DNA from 3 places in the Streptomyces sp. NPDC048606 genome. Region 1 is predicted to be linked to each of the others. Evidence: riboswitches for the same ligand, from Rfam matches in the RefSeq annotation. Region 1 holds a riboswitch; each other region holds the start of a gene.
The links. Region 1 has a riboswitch for thiamine pyrophosphate ahead of thiC (phosphomethylpyrimidine synthase ThiC). Riboswitches for the same ligand answer to the same signal wherever they lie in the genome.
Positions count from the first base shown of each region.

Region 2: linked by a shared signal. The riboswitch ahead of AB0D01_RS21350 (thiamine ABC transporter substrate-binding protein) and the one ahead of thiC (phosphomethylpyrimidine synthase ThiC) in region 1 are both predicted to bind thiamine pyrophosphate.
Region 3: linked by a shared signal. The riboswitch ahead of thiO (glycine oxidase ThiO) and the one ahead of thiC (phosphomethylpyrimidine synthase ThiC) in region 1 are both predicted to bind thiamine pyrophosphate.

Region 1 covers NZ_JBEZIB010000003.1:68,813-73,807, reverse strand. Annotated here, with positions in the region: gene AB0D01_RS04430 (SsgA family sporulation/cell division regulator) at 28-477, shown strand; gene AB0D01_RS04425 (YibE/F family protein) at 546-2,090, opposite strand; TPP riboswitch at 2,163-2,306, shown strand; gene thiC (phosphomethylpyrimidine synthase ThiC) at 2,301-4,088, shown strand; gene AB0D01_RS04415 (glycosyltransferase) at 4,285-4,995, opposite strand, start outside.
Region 2 covers NZ_JBEZIB010000019.1:79,459-84,453, reverse strand. Annotated here, with positions in the region: gene AB0D01_RS21360 (phosphatidate cytidylyltransferase) at 1-453, shown strand, start outside; gene rlmN (23S rRNA (adenine(2503)-C(2))-methyltransferase RlmN) at 623-1,738, shown strand; TPP riboswitch at 1,797-1,906, shown strand; gene AB0D01_RS21350 (thiamine ABC transporter substrate-binding protein) at 1,991-3,091, shown strand; gene AB0D01_RS21345 (iron ABC transporter permease) at 3,151-4,767, shown strand; gene AB0D01_RS21340 (ABC transporter ATP-binding protein) at 4,767-4,995, shown strand, end outside.
Region 3 covers NZ_JBEZIB010000017.1:36,126-41,120, reverse strand. Annotated here, with positions in the region: gene AB0D01_RS19590 (hypothetical protein) at 1-985, opposite strand, end outside; gene AB0D01_RS19585 (hypothetical protein) at 1,135-1,302, shown strand; gene AB0D01_RS19580 (hypothetical protein) at 1,295-1,531, shown strand; gene AB0D01_RS19575 (thiazole synthase) at 1,583-2,377, opposite strand; gene thiS (sulfur carrier protein ThiS) at 2,383-2,583, opposite strand; gene thiO (glycine oxidase ThiO) at 2,580-3,803, opposite strand; TPP riboswitch at 3,801-3,913, opposite strand; gene AB0D01_RS19560 (FAD-dependent oxidoreductase) at 4,125-4,995, shown strand, end outside.

The sequences.
Region 1 (4,995 bases):
GCCACTTCCACAACAGCGGGGTAGGCAATGCGCGAGTCGGTACAGGCAGAGGTCATGATGAGCTTCCTCGTCTCTGAGGAGCTCTCGTTTCGGATTCCGGTGGAGCTTCGGTACGAGGCGTGTGATCCCTACGCGGTGCGCCTGACCTTCCACCTGCCCGGAGACGCGCCCGTGACCTGGGCGTTCGGCCGGGAGCTGCTGCTCGACGGGATCAACAAGCCCTGCGGTGACGGTGACGTGCGCATCTCTCCCACCCACCCGGAGGAGCTGTCGGACGTGCACATCCGACTTCAGGTCGCGGGGGAGCGGGCGCTGTTCCGCGCCGGCGCGGCACCTCTCGTCGCCTTCCTCGACCGGACCGACCGGCTCGTTCCGCTCGGTCAGGAGCGCACTCTCGGTGACTTCGAGGAGAGCCTCGACGAGGAACTGGACAGGATCCTCGCCGAGGCGCGGCAGAACGAGCAGAACGCGGGCTGAGCCGCGGGGCGGTTCGGATCGGCCGGCGGGCCGGGGCGGCGGGCGGCAGTGCCCGTCGCCCCGGCCCGTCAGCGCTTGCGGCGCCGTCCCCGTCCCCGGCCGGCCCGGGCGGCGGCCCGGGAGGGGGCGGACGCGGAACCGGCGGACGCCGATCCGGTCGACGCCGATCCGGTGGGCGTCGGCCGGTCCGCGGACACCACCAGGGCGGCGAGGGCCGTGGTCACCGGGACCGAGGCGACCAGTCCGATCGAGCCCACGAGGGTCCGTACGATCTCCTCCGCGACCAGCTCGCTGTTGGCCACCGAACCCATGCTGCTGTTCGCGATCGAGAACAGCAGCAGCAGGGGCAGCGCGGCACCCGCGTAGGCCAGGACCAGGGTGTTGACCACCGAGGCGATGTGGTCGCGGCCGATCCGGATGGCCGCCCGGTACAGGGCGCGGGGCCCCATCTCCGAGTCGGCCTGGTGCAGCTCCCACACGGCCGAGGTCTGGGTGACGGTCACGTCGTCGAGCACGCCGAGCGAACCGATGATCACGCCCGCGAGCAGCAAACCGCTCATGTCGATGTTCGGGTACAGCCCGTGGATCAGGCCGGTGTTGTCGTCCGTGTTGCCGCTGAGGAACGCCCAGTCGATGAACAGCGAGCCCAGCAGTCCGATCAACAGCAGCGAGACCAGGGTGCCGAGCACGGCCACCGAGGTGCGCGCCGTCAGGCCGTGGCACATGTAGAGGGCGATCAGCATGATCGCGCTGGCCCCGACCACCGCGACCAGCAGGGGATTCGATCCCTGGAGGATCGCCGGGAGGATGAAGAGGGTCAGGATCGCGAAGCTCACCACGAGCGCGATCAGGGCGAACAGCCCGCGCATGCGACCCACGACGACGACCGCGACGGCGAAGATGCCGGCCAGCAGGGCCATCGGGAACTTACGGTTCAGGTCGACCACGGAGTACTGGAGGTCGCGCGGCGCGTTGGGGGCGTAGGCGACGACCACCTCCTGACCGTTCGCCAACTGCCGTGGCGCGCCCGGCTGGACGATCTCGAAGAAGGCGCGTCCCTTGTCCGGCCCGGTGCCGACCTCGATGGTGGCCTTCTTGCAGTCGCCGGTCTGCGAGGCCACGGCCTCGCGCCCTTCGGGTGTGGAGGTGTCACCGGTTGGAGGTACCTGCGCGGCGTTGACGGATTTGCAGTCGACGCTCACCAGAGCGACGACCTTGCCCTGCTGGGTCTGGCGGTCGAAGCCCACCCCGGTGCGCTCGTGCGCCGGCGCGCCCCCGGGCCAGAGGACGGCCATGCCGACGAAGACGGCGACGGCGAAGGGGATCAGTACGGCGGCGATGACCTTGCGCAGGTGCAGGGATACGGGCGCGGCCGGACCGTGGCCGTGACTGTGGCCGTGCCCGCCGTGACCGTGTCCGTGACCGCCGGGTGCGGGTGCGGGTGGGTGGCCGTGGCCGTGGCCGCCGGGCGCGTGGCCGTGGGACGGGTCGTGTGGATGACCGTGGGAAGGGCCGTGGTGGGAACCGGCCGCCGGCCCCGGCGAGGCGTGCTCGTGGCCGGCGGGGCCCAGGGGATCTGTGGGCTCGTGTGGGGGCTGCGGCGAGGACGTCACCGGCTGATCATCGCAAGAGATGAGGGGGCCCACTGTTCAGCACGCCACAGATGACGCTAGCGTGGGGGCACCTTTGCACAACGCGGGAGCTCGGAGCACCGGGCTGAGAGGGCGCTGATCACCGTACGCGCAGGACATGCGTACGGGAAGAGGCTGCGTCGACCGCCGAACCTGTTACCGGGTAATGCCGGCGTAGGGAGATCAGGTCTCATGACCATTCAGGACGCACGCACGCCTGCCGTCAGCCAGGACACCGACGGCCAGACCGAGCGCCAGCCCGGCTGGCACAAGGGATACCTGGCGGGCTCCCGCCCCGACATCCGGGTGCCGGTCCGCCAGGTCCACCTCACCAACGGCAAGGACGTGACGCTCTACGACACGTCCGGTCCGTACACCGATCCGCAGATCGACACCGACGTCCGCCGGGGGCTCGCGCCGCTGCGCGAGAACTGGATCATCGGGCGCGGTGACACCGAGGAGTACGCGGGACGCCCCGTGCGCCCCGAGGACGACGGCATCAAGCACACCTCGCCGCGCGGTGGCCTCAAGAACCTCGACGCGGTCTTCCCCGGTCGGCCGCGCCTGCCCCGCCGGGGCCGCGGCGGCGCCGCCGTCACCCAGCTCGCGTACGCCCGCCGCGGTGAGATCACCCCGGAGATGGAGTACGTCGCGATCCGCGAGAACGTCTCCCCCGAGGTCGTCCGCGAGGAGATCGCCGCAGGCCGCGCCGTGCTGCCCGCGAACGTGAACCACCCCGAGATCGAGCCGATGATCATCGGCAAGCGGTTCCTGGTGAAGGTCAACGCCAACATCGGCAACTCCGCGGTCACCTCCTCCATCGAGGAGGAGGTCGACAAGATGACCTGGGCGACCAAGTGGGGCGCCGACACGGTCATGGACCTCTCGACCGGGCGCAACATCCACACCACGCGCGAGTGGGTCCTGCGCAACTCCCCCGTGCCGATCGGCACCGTGCCGCTCTACCAGGCGCTGGAGAAGGTCGACGGCCGTGCCGAGGAGCTGACCTGGGAGATCTACAAGGACACGGTCATCGAGCAGGCCGAGCAGGGCGTCGACTACATGACGGTCCACGCCGGCGTCCTCCTGCCGTACGTGCCGCTGACCGCCCGCCGCAAGACCGGCATCGTCTCGCGCGGTGGCTCGATCATGGCCGCGTGGTGCCTCGCGCACCACAAGGAGAACTTCCTCTACACGAACTTCGAGGAGCTCTGCGAGATCCTCGCGACCTACGACGTCACGTACTCCCTCGGTGACGGCCTGCGTCCGGGCTCCATCGCGGACGCCAACGACGCGGCGCAGTTCGCCGAGCTGAAGACGCTGGGCGAGCTGAACACGATCGCCAAGCGCCACAACGTGCAGACCATGATCGAGGGCCCGGGCCACGTCCCGATGCACAAGATCAAGGAGAACATCGACCTCCAGCAGGAGATCTGCGAGGAGGCGCCGTTCTACACGCTCGGCCCGCTGACCACGGACGTCGCGCCCGCCTACGACCACATCACCTCGGGCATCGGCGCCGCGATGATCGCCTGGTGGGGCACCGCGATGCTCTGCTACGTCACGCCCAAGGAGCACCTGGGCCTGCCGAACCGGGACGACGTGAAGACCGGCGTCATCACGTACAAGATCGCCGCGCACGCGGCCGACCTGGCCAAGGGCCACCCGGGCGCCCAGGAGTGGGACGACGCCCTGTCGGACGCGCGGTTCGAGTTCCGGTGGGAGGACCAGTTCAACCTGGCCCTCGACCCGGACACCGCCCGTGAGTTCCACGACGAGACGCTCCCGGCCGAGCCCGCCAAGACCGCGCACTTCTGCTCGATGTGCGGTCCGAAGTTCTGCTCCATGAAGATCTCCCAGGACATCCGCCGTGAGCACGGCGGTGACCTGAAGGCCGAGGAGATCCAGGCGGGCATGGCGGAGAAGTCCGCCGAGTTCGCCGCCTCGGGCAGCCGCGTCTACCTGCCGCTGGCGGACTGACGTACCGACGGCTGACGTACCGACGGCTGCCGGACCGACGGCTGTCGGACCGGCGGTTTGACGGAAGGACGGACGGCGCGACCGGCCGACGGCGACATGGGGGGAGTCGTCGGCCGGTCGTGTCCGCCCGTTCTTGCCGCCGCCACCCAGTGGCGGCGGGCACCGAACGACCGGGCCGCGGGCCAGGGGCCCGAACCTAGACCCGTACCGGGTTCGTGAGCGGTGTTTCACGTGAAACATCGGTGGCGTCGGTCGATGTTTCACGTGAAACAGGAACGGACGGGGCGAGCGCGGCCACCGCGAACGCGCGGTTCTTCTCGGTCTGCCGCCGGTACGCCTCCGGCAGGTCGGGCAGCGCCAGCAGCCGGTCGCAGAGCGCGACCGACGTGGCCGCGTCCCCGATCCAGTACGCGGTGATGGAATGCTCGAAGAGCAGCCCCCACCGGTACACCCAGGGTTGGACGAAGAGCAGGTCGTCCGGGGCGGGACGGTCGAGGACGGCCGAGGTGACGGCGTGCGCCATGTGGTGTCGGCCCAGCAGCCGCAGCCGGCAGGCCAGTTCGTAGCAGGCCTCCAGGCGCTCGGGGCGGAAGTCCCAGGCCCGTGAGAGGGCGTCCATCGCGGCGGGCCACTCCCCGGCCTCGCCGTGCAGGACACCGACCTGGAGGAGGGAGTAGTAGACCTCCTCCGCCCAGCCGCCCATGCTCGCGCGTCGCTCGTAGAGGTTGATGGAGGCTCCGGTGTCGCCCATGTCGCGCATGGTCTGGGCGAGGTAGAACACGGTCCGGGGGTTGGACGGGTCCCTTTGCAGCTCCGCACCGAGCAGGCGGGCGTCCCGTTCGAACTTGTCGTGGCGCGATCCGCCGTCGGCGTGGTCCTCGATGGACAGCGCGTCGAGGTTCTCCTG
Region 2 (4,995 bases), on a different contig from region 1:
TTCCTCGCGACGTTCGTCGCGATGCTGCTCACCGCCGCCGACGGCCCGCAGCGCGTGGTCACCTTCCTGGTCCTGACGGTGGTCAGCGACACGGGCGCCTACGCGGTCGGCTGGCGCTTCGGCAAGACGAAGCTGGCCCCGCGCATCAGCCCCGGCAAGACCCGCGAGGGGCTCTTCGGAGCGGTGGCCTTCGCGATGGTGGCCGGCGCCCTGTGCATGGAGTTCCTGGTCGACGGGGGCGCCTGGTGGCAGGGGCTGCTGCTGGGCCTCGCGGTCGCGGTCAGCGCCACCCTGGGCGACCTCGGGGAGTCGATGATCAAGCGGGACCTCGGGATCAAGGACATGGGCACCCTGCTCCCCGGGCACGGCGGCATCATGGACCGGCTCGACTCGCTGCTGCCGACGGCCCCGGTCGTCTGGCTGCTGCTGGCCGCCTTCGTCGGCACCGGCTGATTCGACCGGGCGGGTTATCCTGATAAGCGCGTCACCTCCGGGTGGCGCGCTTTCCCCGTTCGGCGGGGTGGACCCGTGAGGTCTCCGGGCACCGGTCGTGCCATCGACAATGCTCCGCAGCCGCGGAGGTCGCCCGCGCAAGGGCTCGTAACGCTGAGGAGTACCACCCATGGCCCCCCGCCCCGTTCCGGGAGAGCTGACGTTCGTCGCACCCCGTGGAGCCAAGAAGCCCCCGCGGCACCTCGCCGACCTGACCCCGGCCGAGCGCCGCGAGGCGGTGGCCGCGATCGGCGAGAAGCCGTTCCGGGCCAAGCAGCTCTCCCAGCACTACTTCGCCCGCTACGCGCACGACCCGGCCGAGTGGACCGACATCCCGGCCGCCTCGCGCGAGAAGCTCCGCGAGGAGCTGCTGCCGGACCTGATGAACGTGGTGCGGCACATCAGCTGCGACAACGACACCACCCGCAAGACGCTGTGGAAGCTGCACGACGGCACCCTCGTGGAGTCCGTGCTGATGCGCTATCCCGACCGGGTGACGATGTGCATCTCCTCGCAGGCCGGCTGCGGCATGAACTGCCCGTTCTGCGCCACCGGCCAGGCGGGGCTCGACCGCAACCTGTCGACCGCCGAGATCGTCCACCAGATCGTCGACGGCATGCGCGCCCTGCGCGACGGCGAGGTCCCGGGCGGTCCGGCCCGCCTGTCCAACATCGTCTTCATGGGCATGGGCGAGCCGCTCGCCAACTACAAGCGCGTCGTCGGCGCCATCCGCCGGCTCACCGACCCGGAGCCCGACGGCCTGGGCCTGTCGCAGCGCGGCATCACCGTCTCCACCGTGGGCCTGGTCCCGGCCATGCTGCGCTTCGCCGACGAGGGCTTCAAGTGCCGCCTCGCGGTGTCGCTGCACGCCCCGGACGACGAGCTGCGCGACACCCTCGTCCCCGTGAACACCCGCTGGAAGGTCCGCGAGGTCCTCGACGCGGCCTGGGAGTACGCGGAGAAGTCCGGCCGCCGCATCTCCATCGAGTACGCCCTGATCCGCGACATCAACGACCAGGCCTGGCGCGGCGACCTCCTCGGCCGACTGCTCAAGGGCAAGCGCGTACATGTCAACCTGATCCCGCTGAACCCGACCCCGGGTTCGAAGTGGACCGCCTCGCGCCCCGAGGACGAGAAGGCCTTCGTGGAGGCCATCGCCCGCCACGGCGTGCCGGTGACCGTCCGCGACACCCGCGGTCAGGAGATCGACGGCGCCTGCGGTCAGCTCGCGGCCTCGGAGCGCTGATTTTCGGCCGCGAAGGCGCACTATCGGCCACGGGGTACCCTGTGGCCGAACCAATTTCATATTCCGACAGGGGAGCGCCACAGCGCTGAGAGTGCGGTAACCGTCATCCGCAGACCCTCTGAACCTCGCCCCGGTCATTCGGGGTAGGAAGTTCGGTCATCACTCAAGCTGTTGCGCCCTGCCCGGCGTCCGCTCCACGAGAGCGCCGGGCAGGGCCGCGTCTTCTCCTGGTCATCCAGGAGGAATACACCAGTGAGCACCAACAGGAAGATCGCGGGCGCCCTGCTCGCGGGCGCCCTCGGCGTCACCACCCTCAGCGCCTGCGGCGGCGGCGAGGCCAAGGACAAGTCGGCCGGCGCGAGCGACGCCCCGAAGTCCAAGACGGTCACGCTCGTCTCCCACGACTCCTTCAACGTCTCCGACGCGGTCCTGAAGGACTTCGAGCAGCAGAGCGGCTACACCGTCAAGGTCCTGAAGTCCGGGGACGCGGGCGCCGCCCTCAACCAGGAGATCCTCACCAAGGGCTCGCCGCGCGGCGACGTCTTCTTCGGCGTGGACAACACCCTGCTCTCGCGCGCCCTCGAAAACGGCATCTTCAACGCCTACGAGGCCAAGGGCCTGGACGCCGTGGCCTCCGAGTACGTGCTCGACAAGGGCCACCGCGTCACCCCGATCGACTCCGGTGACGTCTGCGTCAACTACGACAAGGCCTACTTCGCCGACAAGAAGATCGCCCCGCCGCAGACGCTGGACGACCTGATCAAGCCCGAGTACAAGAACCTGCTGGTCACCGAGAACGCCGCGACCTCCTCGCCCGGACTCGGTTTCCTCCTCGCCACCGTCGGCAAGTACGGCGAGGACGGCTGGAAGGACTACTGGAGCAAGCTCAAGGACAACGGCGTCGAGGTCGTCGACGGCTGGGAGCAGGCCTACAACGAGCGCTTCTCCGGTTCCGCCGGCGGCAAGAAGGCCAAGGGCGACCGCCCGCTGGTCGTCTCCTACGCCTCCAGCCCGCCGGTCGAGGTCATCTACGCCGAGCCGCAGCCGGCCGAGGCCCCCACGGGCGTCGCCACCGGGACCTGCTTCCGCCAGATCGAGTTCGCGGGCCTGCTGAAGGGCGCGAAGAACGAGGCGGGCGGCAAGGCCCTCATCGACTTCCTGGTCGGCAAGAAGTTCCAGGAGGACATGCCGCTCAACATGTTCGTGAACCCGGTCCTCAAGGGCGCGGCCCTGCCCGAGGCCTTCACGAAGCACGGCGTGGTCATCGAGAAGCCGGAGACGGTCGCCCCCGACGAGATCGCCAAGAACCGCGAGCAGTGGGTCAAGGCGTGGTCTTCGCTCGTCGTCAAGTAGAGCGATCCGTGAGGACCCCGAAGGAGAGCGGGCGGGCCACGGCCGTCCGGCTGGGCCTGATGGCCGTGCCGCTCGCCTTCTTCGGGCTGTTCTTCGCCTACCCCGTGGCCGCGATCGTCGGCCGCGGACTGAAGACCGACCAGGGGTGGCAGTTCGGCCGGATCGGCGAGGTCCTGGGCCGCCCGGACATCGCCGACGTGCTGTGGTTCACCACCTGGCAGGCGCTCGCCTCGACCGCGCTGACCCTGCTGGTGGCCCTGCCCGGCGCGTACGTCCTGGCCCGTTTCTCCTTCCCCGGCAAGCAGCTGCTGCGGGCGCTGGTGACGGTCCCGTTCGTGCTGCCGACCGTGGTCGTCGGCACGGCCTTCCTGGCGCTGGTCGGCCGGGGCGGGCTGCTCGACGAGGTGTGGGGGGTCCGCCTCGACACCACCGTCTGGGCGATCCTGCTCGCCCACGTCTTCTTCAACTACGCCGTGGTCGTCCGGACCGTCGGCGGGCTCTGGGCGCAGCTCGACCCGCGCCAGGAGGAGGCCGCCCGGGTGCTGGGCGCCGGGCGGTTCGCGGCGTGGCGGCGGGTGACGCTGCCCGCCCTCGGGCCGGCCGTGGCCGCCGCCGCGCTGATGGTGTTCCTGTTCACGTTCACCTCCTTCGGCGTCGTGCAGATCCTCGGCGGTCCGGCGTACTCCACGCTGGAGGTGGAGGTCTACCGGCAGACCGCGCAGCTGCTGGACCTGTCGACCGCCGCCGTGCTGACGATGGTGCAGTTCGTCGCCGTCGCCCTGATCCTCGCCGTCCACGCCTGGACGGTGCGCCGGCGCGAGACCGCGCTGCGGCTCGTGGATCCGTCGACGACCGCGCACCCGCCGCGCGGGTGGGCCCAGCGGGGCCTCTTGGGCGGGGTGCTGCTCACGGTGGCGCTGCTGATCGTGGCGCCGCTGGCCGTGCTGGTGGAACGGTCCTTCGACGCGCCCGGCGGATACGGGTTCGGCTTCTACAGGGCCCTCCAGGAGGTGGGCGCCGGGGGCGGGACCTTCCTGGTCCCGCCGCTGGAGGCGATCTGGAACTCGCTGGGGTACGCGCTGGCCGCCACCGCCATCGCCCTGGTCGTCGGCGGTCTCGCGGCCGCCGCGCTGACCCGGCGCGCGGGCCGCTTCGTACGGGGCTTCGACGCGCTGCTGATGCTGCCGCTCGGGGTGTCCGCGGTCACCGTGGGCTTCGGGTTCCTGATCACCCTGGACGAGCCGCCGCTGGACCTGCGGACCTCGTGGATCCTGGTGCCGCTGGCCCAGGCCCTCGTGGGCGTGCCCTTCGTCGTGCGGACCATGCTGCCGGTGCTGCGCGCCGTGGACGGCAGGCTGCGGGAGGCCGCGGCGGTGCTCGGCGCCTCCCCGTTGCGGGCGTGGCGCGAGGTGGACCTGCCGATGGTGCGGCGGGCGCTGCTGATCGCGGCCGGCTTCGCCTTCGCGGTCTCGCTGGGCGAGTTCGGGGCGACCGTGTTCATCGCGCGCCCCGACCATCCGACGCTGCCGGTGGCCGTGGCGCGGCTGCTCGGGCGGGCCGGCGAGATGAACTACGGCCAGGCCATGGCCCTGAGCACGATTTTGATGCTGGTGTGCGCGGTGTCCCTGCTGGTGCTGGAGCGACTGCGACCCGACAAGACCTCGGGAGAGTTCTGATGACCCTGCTCCGGCTCGAAGGGGTGTCGGTCGACTTCGGCGACCGGGCGGTCGTGGACGCGGTGGACCTGGAGGTCGCCGAGCACGAGACGGTGTGCGTGCTGGGGCCGAGCGGCAGCGGCAAGTCCACCCTGCTGCGCGTGGTGGCCGGGCTCCAGCGGGTGTCCCGGGGACGGGTGCTGCTCGCCGGCGCGGACCAGGCGGCGGTCCCCGTCCACCGGCGGGGCG
Region 3 (4,995 bases), on a different contig from region 1:
CGTGAAGACCATCATCGCGGGTGGCGGGGTCGCTGAGCAGGATGTGCCCGTGGGCTGTGTCCAGACGGACGGTCTGTATGGGGGTGTCGGTGACCGTGGTGCTGCGGGCGACCCCGATGAAGTGCAGCGCGGAGGAGAGGTCGCCGGCGCCGCGGTGGGCCAAGGCGATCTTCTGGTGCGCCACCGACCAGTCCTCCGGTTCGGAGAGGTCTTCGAAGTCTCGGGTCGCCGCCAGCATGACCCGGGTCGCGTAGCCGTACTGGCCCTCCTTGCTCAAGGTTGTGCCGACCCACAGCCGGGATCTGGCCCGATCGCGGCGTGATAGTCGGTCGTCGACCGCGAGTCGCTTGTAGCTGCGGGCGGCCGCTTCCAGCCGGCCCGACATCTCGGCGACGATGGCCAGCGAAAGATCGAGTTGGGCGATCCGGCGTGGGATGTCGATCTGCGTGAACAGCGACCGGGCCGTGAGATAGGAGCGCCGCGCGGACAGGGGGCCGATCACGTTTCCTTGATCGCGCTGGAGGTCGCCAAGCAGTGCGGTCGAACGGGCGAACAGGTACAGTCCCCGGTGGTCGAGCCGGAGCGGGTTGAAGCGGTTGGTCCACCGGCCGATCAGGCTTTCGCCGAAGGTGAAGTCCTGCCGGGACAGGGCGACCGCGGCTCGTTCCAAATCGTCGGCCCACGACTCGTACTCCCATACGAGCGGCCCCGTCGGCACGTCGCGCGCGCCTGAGGGGCCAGGCCGGCCGGCTTCGGACAGGAACGTCTCGAATCTCAGGTGGGAGGCCGCGTCCGCGCGCGCCAACGCGGTATCCAAAATCGCCTGCGTGTCCGGGCGCGGGACGGTCTCGGCCAGGAGCGCCTCCCATTTGGAAATCGTCCGGATGCCGACGCCGAGCCGGTCTGCGAAGGCTCGAACGCTCAGCCGCAGCGCCAACCTCAGTGCCTTGGCCTCCAGCCCGGTCCAGTGGTGCACGGTCGCCACGCGTCGCTCCCTTCCCATCACCAGCGAACCACGCCGGGCCGGTGAAGGGGGACGCAAGTGCAGCGGAAGTGCAACAGGCGGTCATTCCCGCACGGTTGTGACGAGTCCAGTCTGAGGAACGACACCACCTACCTTCAGAGGAGTCGGCCTTGACCGACCGCATCACGCACAGCTGTGTCTGTGAGGTACCCCGGACCGCGGAAGTGCCGTTCAAGAGGGCGGCTGCCGCGTCCGAGCCCAGCACCGAGCTGCTCGATCGGGCTCAGGTCGGCTGGGAGCGCTTCCTCAGCACCTTCGAGGCGGCTTCCGATGACTGAACGCTACGCGTACGTGCCCCACCGACTCCTGCGGCACCGTGTCCGCGACCTCGCGTCCGGCACCGAGGGGGTGCTGATGGCCGTGATCAACGAGAACGTGTCCGACACCGGCGTGGAGCGTTGGGCGGAGCTCGCCTACATCCGCGACGCCTCCGGCCGCGCGTTCACCACCGCCGTCGCCAACGTCGAACCGGCCGTGGACCAGCCCCCGACGGCCGGCGGTCGCTGAGCGCGGGGGAACCCCCGCCCCCGGCCGGGGGCGGGGGTTCCCGGGTGAGGGTCAGAACGCCGGGCGTTCCGGGTCCAGGGTGGCGCGGCCCTCCGTGGGGGAGGAGGCCTCGGCGAAGCGGCGTTGGGGGATGCGGCCCGCGCGGTGGGCGAGGCGGCCCGCCGAGACGGCGTCCCGCATGGCCGCCGCCATCAGGACGGGGGCCTGCGCCCGGGTCACGGCCGAGGCGAGCATCACTCCCGCGCAACCGAGCTCCATCGCGAGGGCCGCGTCGGACGCGGTGCCGGCTCCCGCGTCGAGGATCACCGGGACCCCGGCCCGCTCCACGATCAACTCGAAGTTGTGCGGGTTGCGGATGCCCATGCCCGACCCGATGGGGGAGCCCAGCGGCATGATCGCCGCGCACCCCACGTCCTCCAGCTTCCGGGCCAGCACCGGGTCGTCGTTGGTGTACGGCAGGACGGTGAAGCCCTCGTCGACCAGGATCTCGGCGGCGTCCAGCAGCTCCACGCCGTCGGGCAGGAGCGTCCGCTCGTCGGCGACGACCTCCAGCTTGATCCAGTCGGTGCCCAGGGCCTCCCGGGCGAGACGGGCGGTGAGGACCGCCTCGCCGGCCGTGAAGCAGCCGGCGGTGTTCGGCAGGACCGCGATGCCCAGCCGGTCCAGCACGGACAGGACCGAGCCCTGCACCGTCGGGTCCAGGCGGCGCATCGCGACCGTGGTCAGTTCGGTGCCGGAGGCGATCAGGGCGCGTTCGAGGACGTCCAGGCTGGGGGCCCCGCCGGTGCCCATGATGAGGCGGGAGGTGAAGGTCCGGCCGCCGAGGGAGAAGACGTCGTCCGCCATCGTGATCAACCTCCCTGTACCGCGGTGAGGACCTCGACCCGGTCGCCGTCGCCCACCTCGGTGAGCGACCACTGCCCGCGCGGGACGACGGTCTCGTTGAGGGCGGCGGCGACGCCCGAGGGCGCCGTGCTCAGGGTGGCGACCACCGCGTCGAGCGTGGTGCCGGCCGCGATCTCGCGCGGCTCGCCGTTGACGGAGATGGTCATGCGTAGGACTCCTGACGCGTGGAGGAGAAGCGGCGCGGGGTGAAGGGGCGGGCGATCTCCGGGACGACCCCGGTGGTCAGCAGCTCGGCCATCACGTCGCCGGTGAGCGGGGTCAGCAGCACCCCGTTGCGGTAGTGCCCGGTGGCCAGGTGCAGGCCCGGCAGGTCGGTCGGGCCGAGCAGCGGCGCGTTGTCCGGGGAGCCGGGGCGCAGGCCGGCGCGGGTCTCGGTGAGGGGGAGTTCGGTGATGCCGGGGACGAGTTCGTGGGCGTCGCGCAGCAGCTCGTACACCCCGCCGGCGGTGACGGTGGTGTCCCAGCCGAGTTCCTCGCTGGTGGCGCCGACGACGAGTTCGCCGTTCTCGCGCGGGACGAGGTAGATGTGGCTGCCGCGGACGACCGCCCGGACGGTCCGCGACAGGAACGGCGCGTACGGGGCCGGCACCGACAGGCGCAGCACCTGTCCCTTCACCGGGCGCACCGGCACCGCCACCTCCGGCGGTACGCCGGCCAGCCGCGAGCTGAGCGAGCCCGCCGCCAGGACCACCTGGTCGGCGCGCAGGGGCGTACCGTCCTCCAGCTCGGCGCCCACCGCCCGGTCGGCGCCGGTCAGCAGGCGGACCGCGCGGGCGCGGTGGACGGTGACGCCGGCCCGTTCGCAGGCGGCGAGCAGGGCGGCCGCCAGCCGGCGCGGGTCCACCTGGTGGTCGCCGTCGACACGGAGCCCACCGCGGACGCCCGGGGCCAGCATCGGCTCCAGTCGGCGGCACTCGCGGCCGGTGAGCCACTCGGACTCCAGTCCGCAGCGGCGCTGGAGGGCGTGCAGTTCCCGCAGGTGGAGGCGGTCGTCGGCGTCGAGGGCCACGGCCAGGGTGCCGCAGGCGCGGTAGCCGAGGTCCATGCCGCCGCTGGCTTCGGTGAGTTCGGCGGCGAAGTGGGGGTAGCGCTCGGCGGAGGCCACGTTGAGCCCGAGGAGGGTTTCCTCGCCGTAGTGCAGTTCGGTGACGGCGGCGAGCATGCCGGCCGCGACCCGGGCGGCGCCGCCGCCGGGGTCCGGGTCGGCGAGCGCGACGCGCAGTCCGGCGCGGGCGGCCCGCCAGGCGGTGACCAGGCCGATGATCCCGCCCCCGATGACGAGGACGTCCGACCCCCGGTCCGCCGGGGTGGTGGAGGTCGTGGAGGTCGTGGGGGATCCGGGGGATCCCTTCGGAGATGAGTGCATGGGCGTCCAGCCCCTCCCTTCGCCGGCATGACCCGGATCAGGTTCGTACGGTCGGAGGCCGGCCAGCCTCCCTCTCAGCCCGGTGCGCCCGGACTCCCGCGATAGGTACGGTGGCCAGACTAACCCCGTGGCCGGCGGCGGGTAAGGCTGCCTCCCCGGGGCCCGCGCGCAGTCGGCTCCCCGCCCCCTGTTCCTGACGAGTCGTCAGTTCATTAGGGTGGGCACGTGAGCGAGCAGACGCATACGCAGGCGCGGGCACGGACGTCGACGGAAGCCGCCCCACGACCGCCGGAGCCCGGCGTCGTCGTGGTCGGGGCCGGCATGGCCGGGGTGCAGACGGCGGTCGCCTTGCGGGAACAGGGCTTCACCGGCCCCGTGACCCTGCTGGGCGCCGAACCCCACCAGCCCTACGACCGGCCCCCGCTGTCCAAGGCGGTCCTCCTCGGCAAGGCCGAGGACTCCGCGTTCGACGTGGACTTCGAGGCGCTCCGGATCGATCTGCGACTGGGAACCGAGGTCACCGGACTGCGCGCCGCCGACCACATGGTGGACACCGAGTCCGGCCCGGTCCCCTACGAGGTCCTCGTCCTGGCCACCGGCGCTCAGCCGCTGACCCTGCCCGGCTCCGAGGGCGTGCCGGGCGTCCACCTCCTGCGCACCCTCGACGACGCCGCCCGGCTGCGCCCCGTACTGGCCGAGGCCCCCGCCACCGTCGTCGTCGGCGCCGGCTGGATCGGCGCCGAGTTCGCCACCGCCGCCCGCGAGGCCGGCTGCGCCGTGACCGTCGTGGAGGCCGCCGACCGGGTCCTGGCCGGTGCCCTGCCCGCCGAGGTCGCCGCCCCCATGGCCCGCTGGTACGCCGACGCGGGCGCCGAACTGCTCACCGCCGCCCGGGTCGCCGGCGTCGAACCGGGCCGCGTCCGGCTCGCGGACGGCCGCGAGCTGCCGGCCGGGGCCGTGGTCGTGGGCATCGGGGCCCGCCCCGCCACCGACTGGCTGGCCGGGACCGGCGTCGAGCGGGGCCCCGACGGCTCCGTCACCGCCGACGCGTACCTGCGCACCACCCTGCCCGGGGTGTACGCCGTGGGCGACTGCGCCTCCTTCCCGTCCGCCCGCTACGGGACCCGGCTGCTGGTGCACCACTGGGACAACGCACTCCAGGGCCCCCGCGCCGTCGCCGAGAACATCCTCG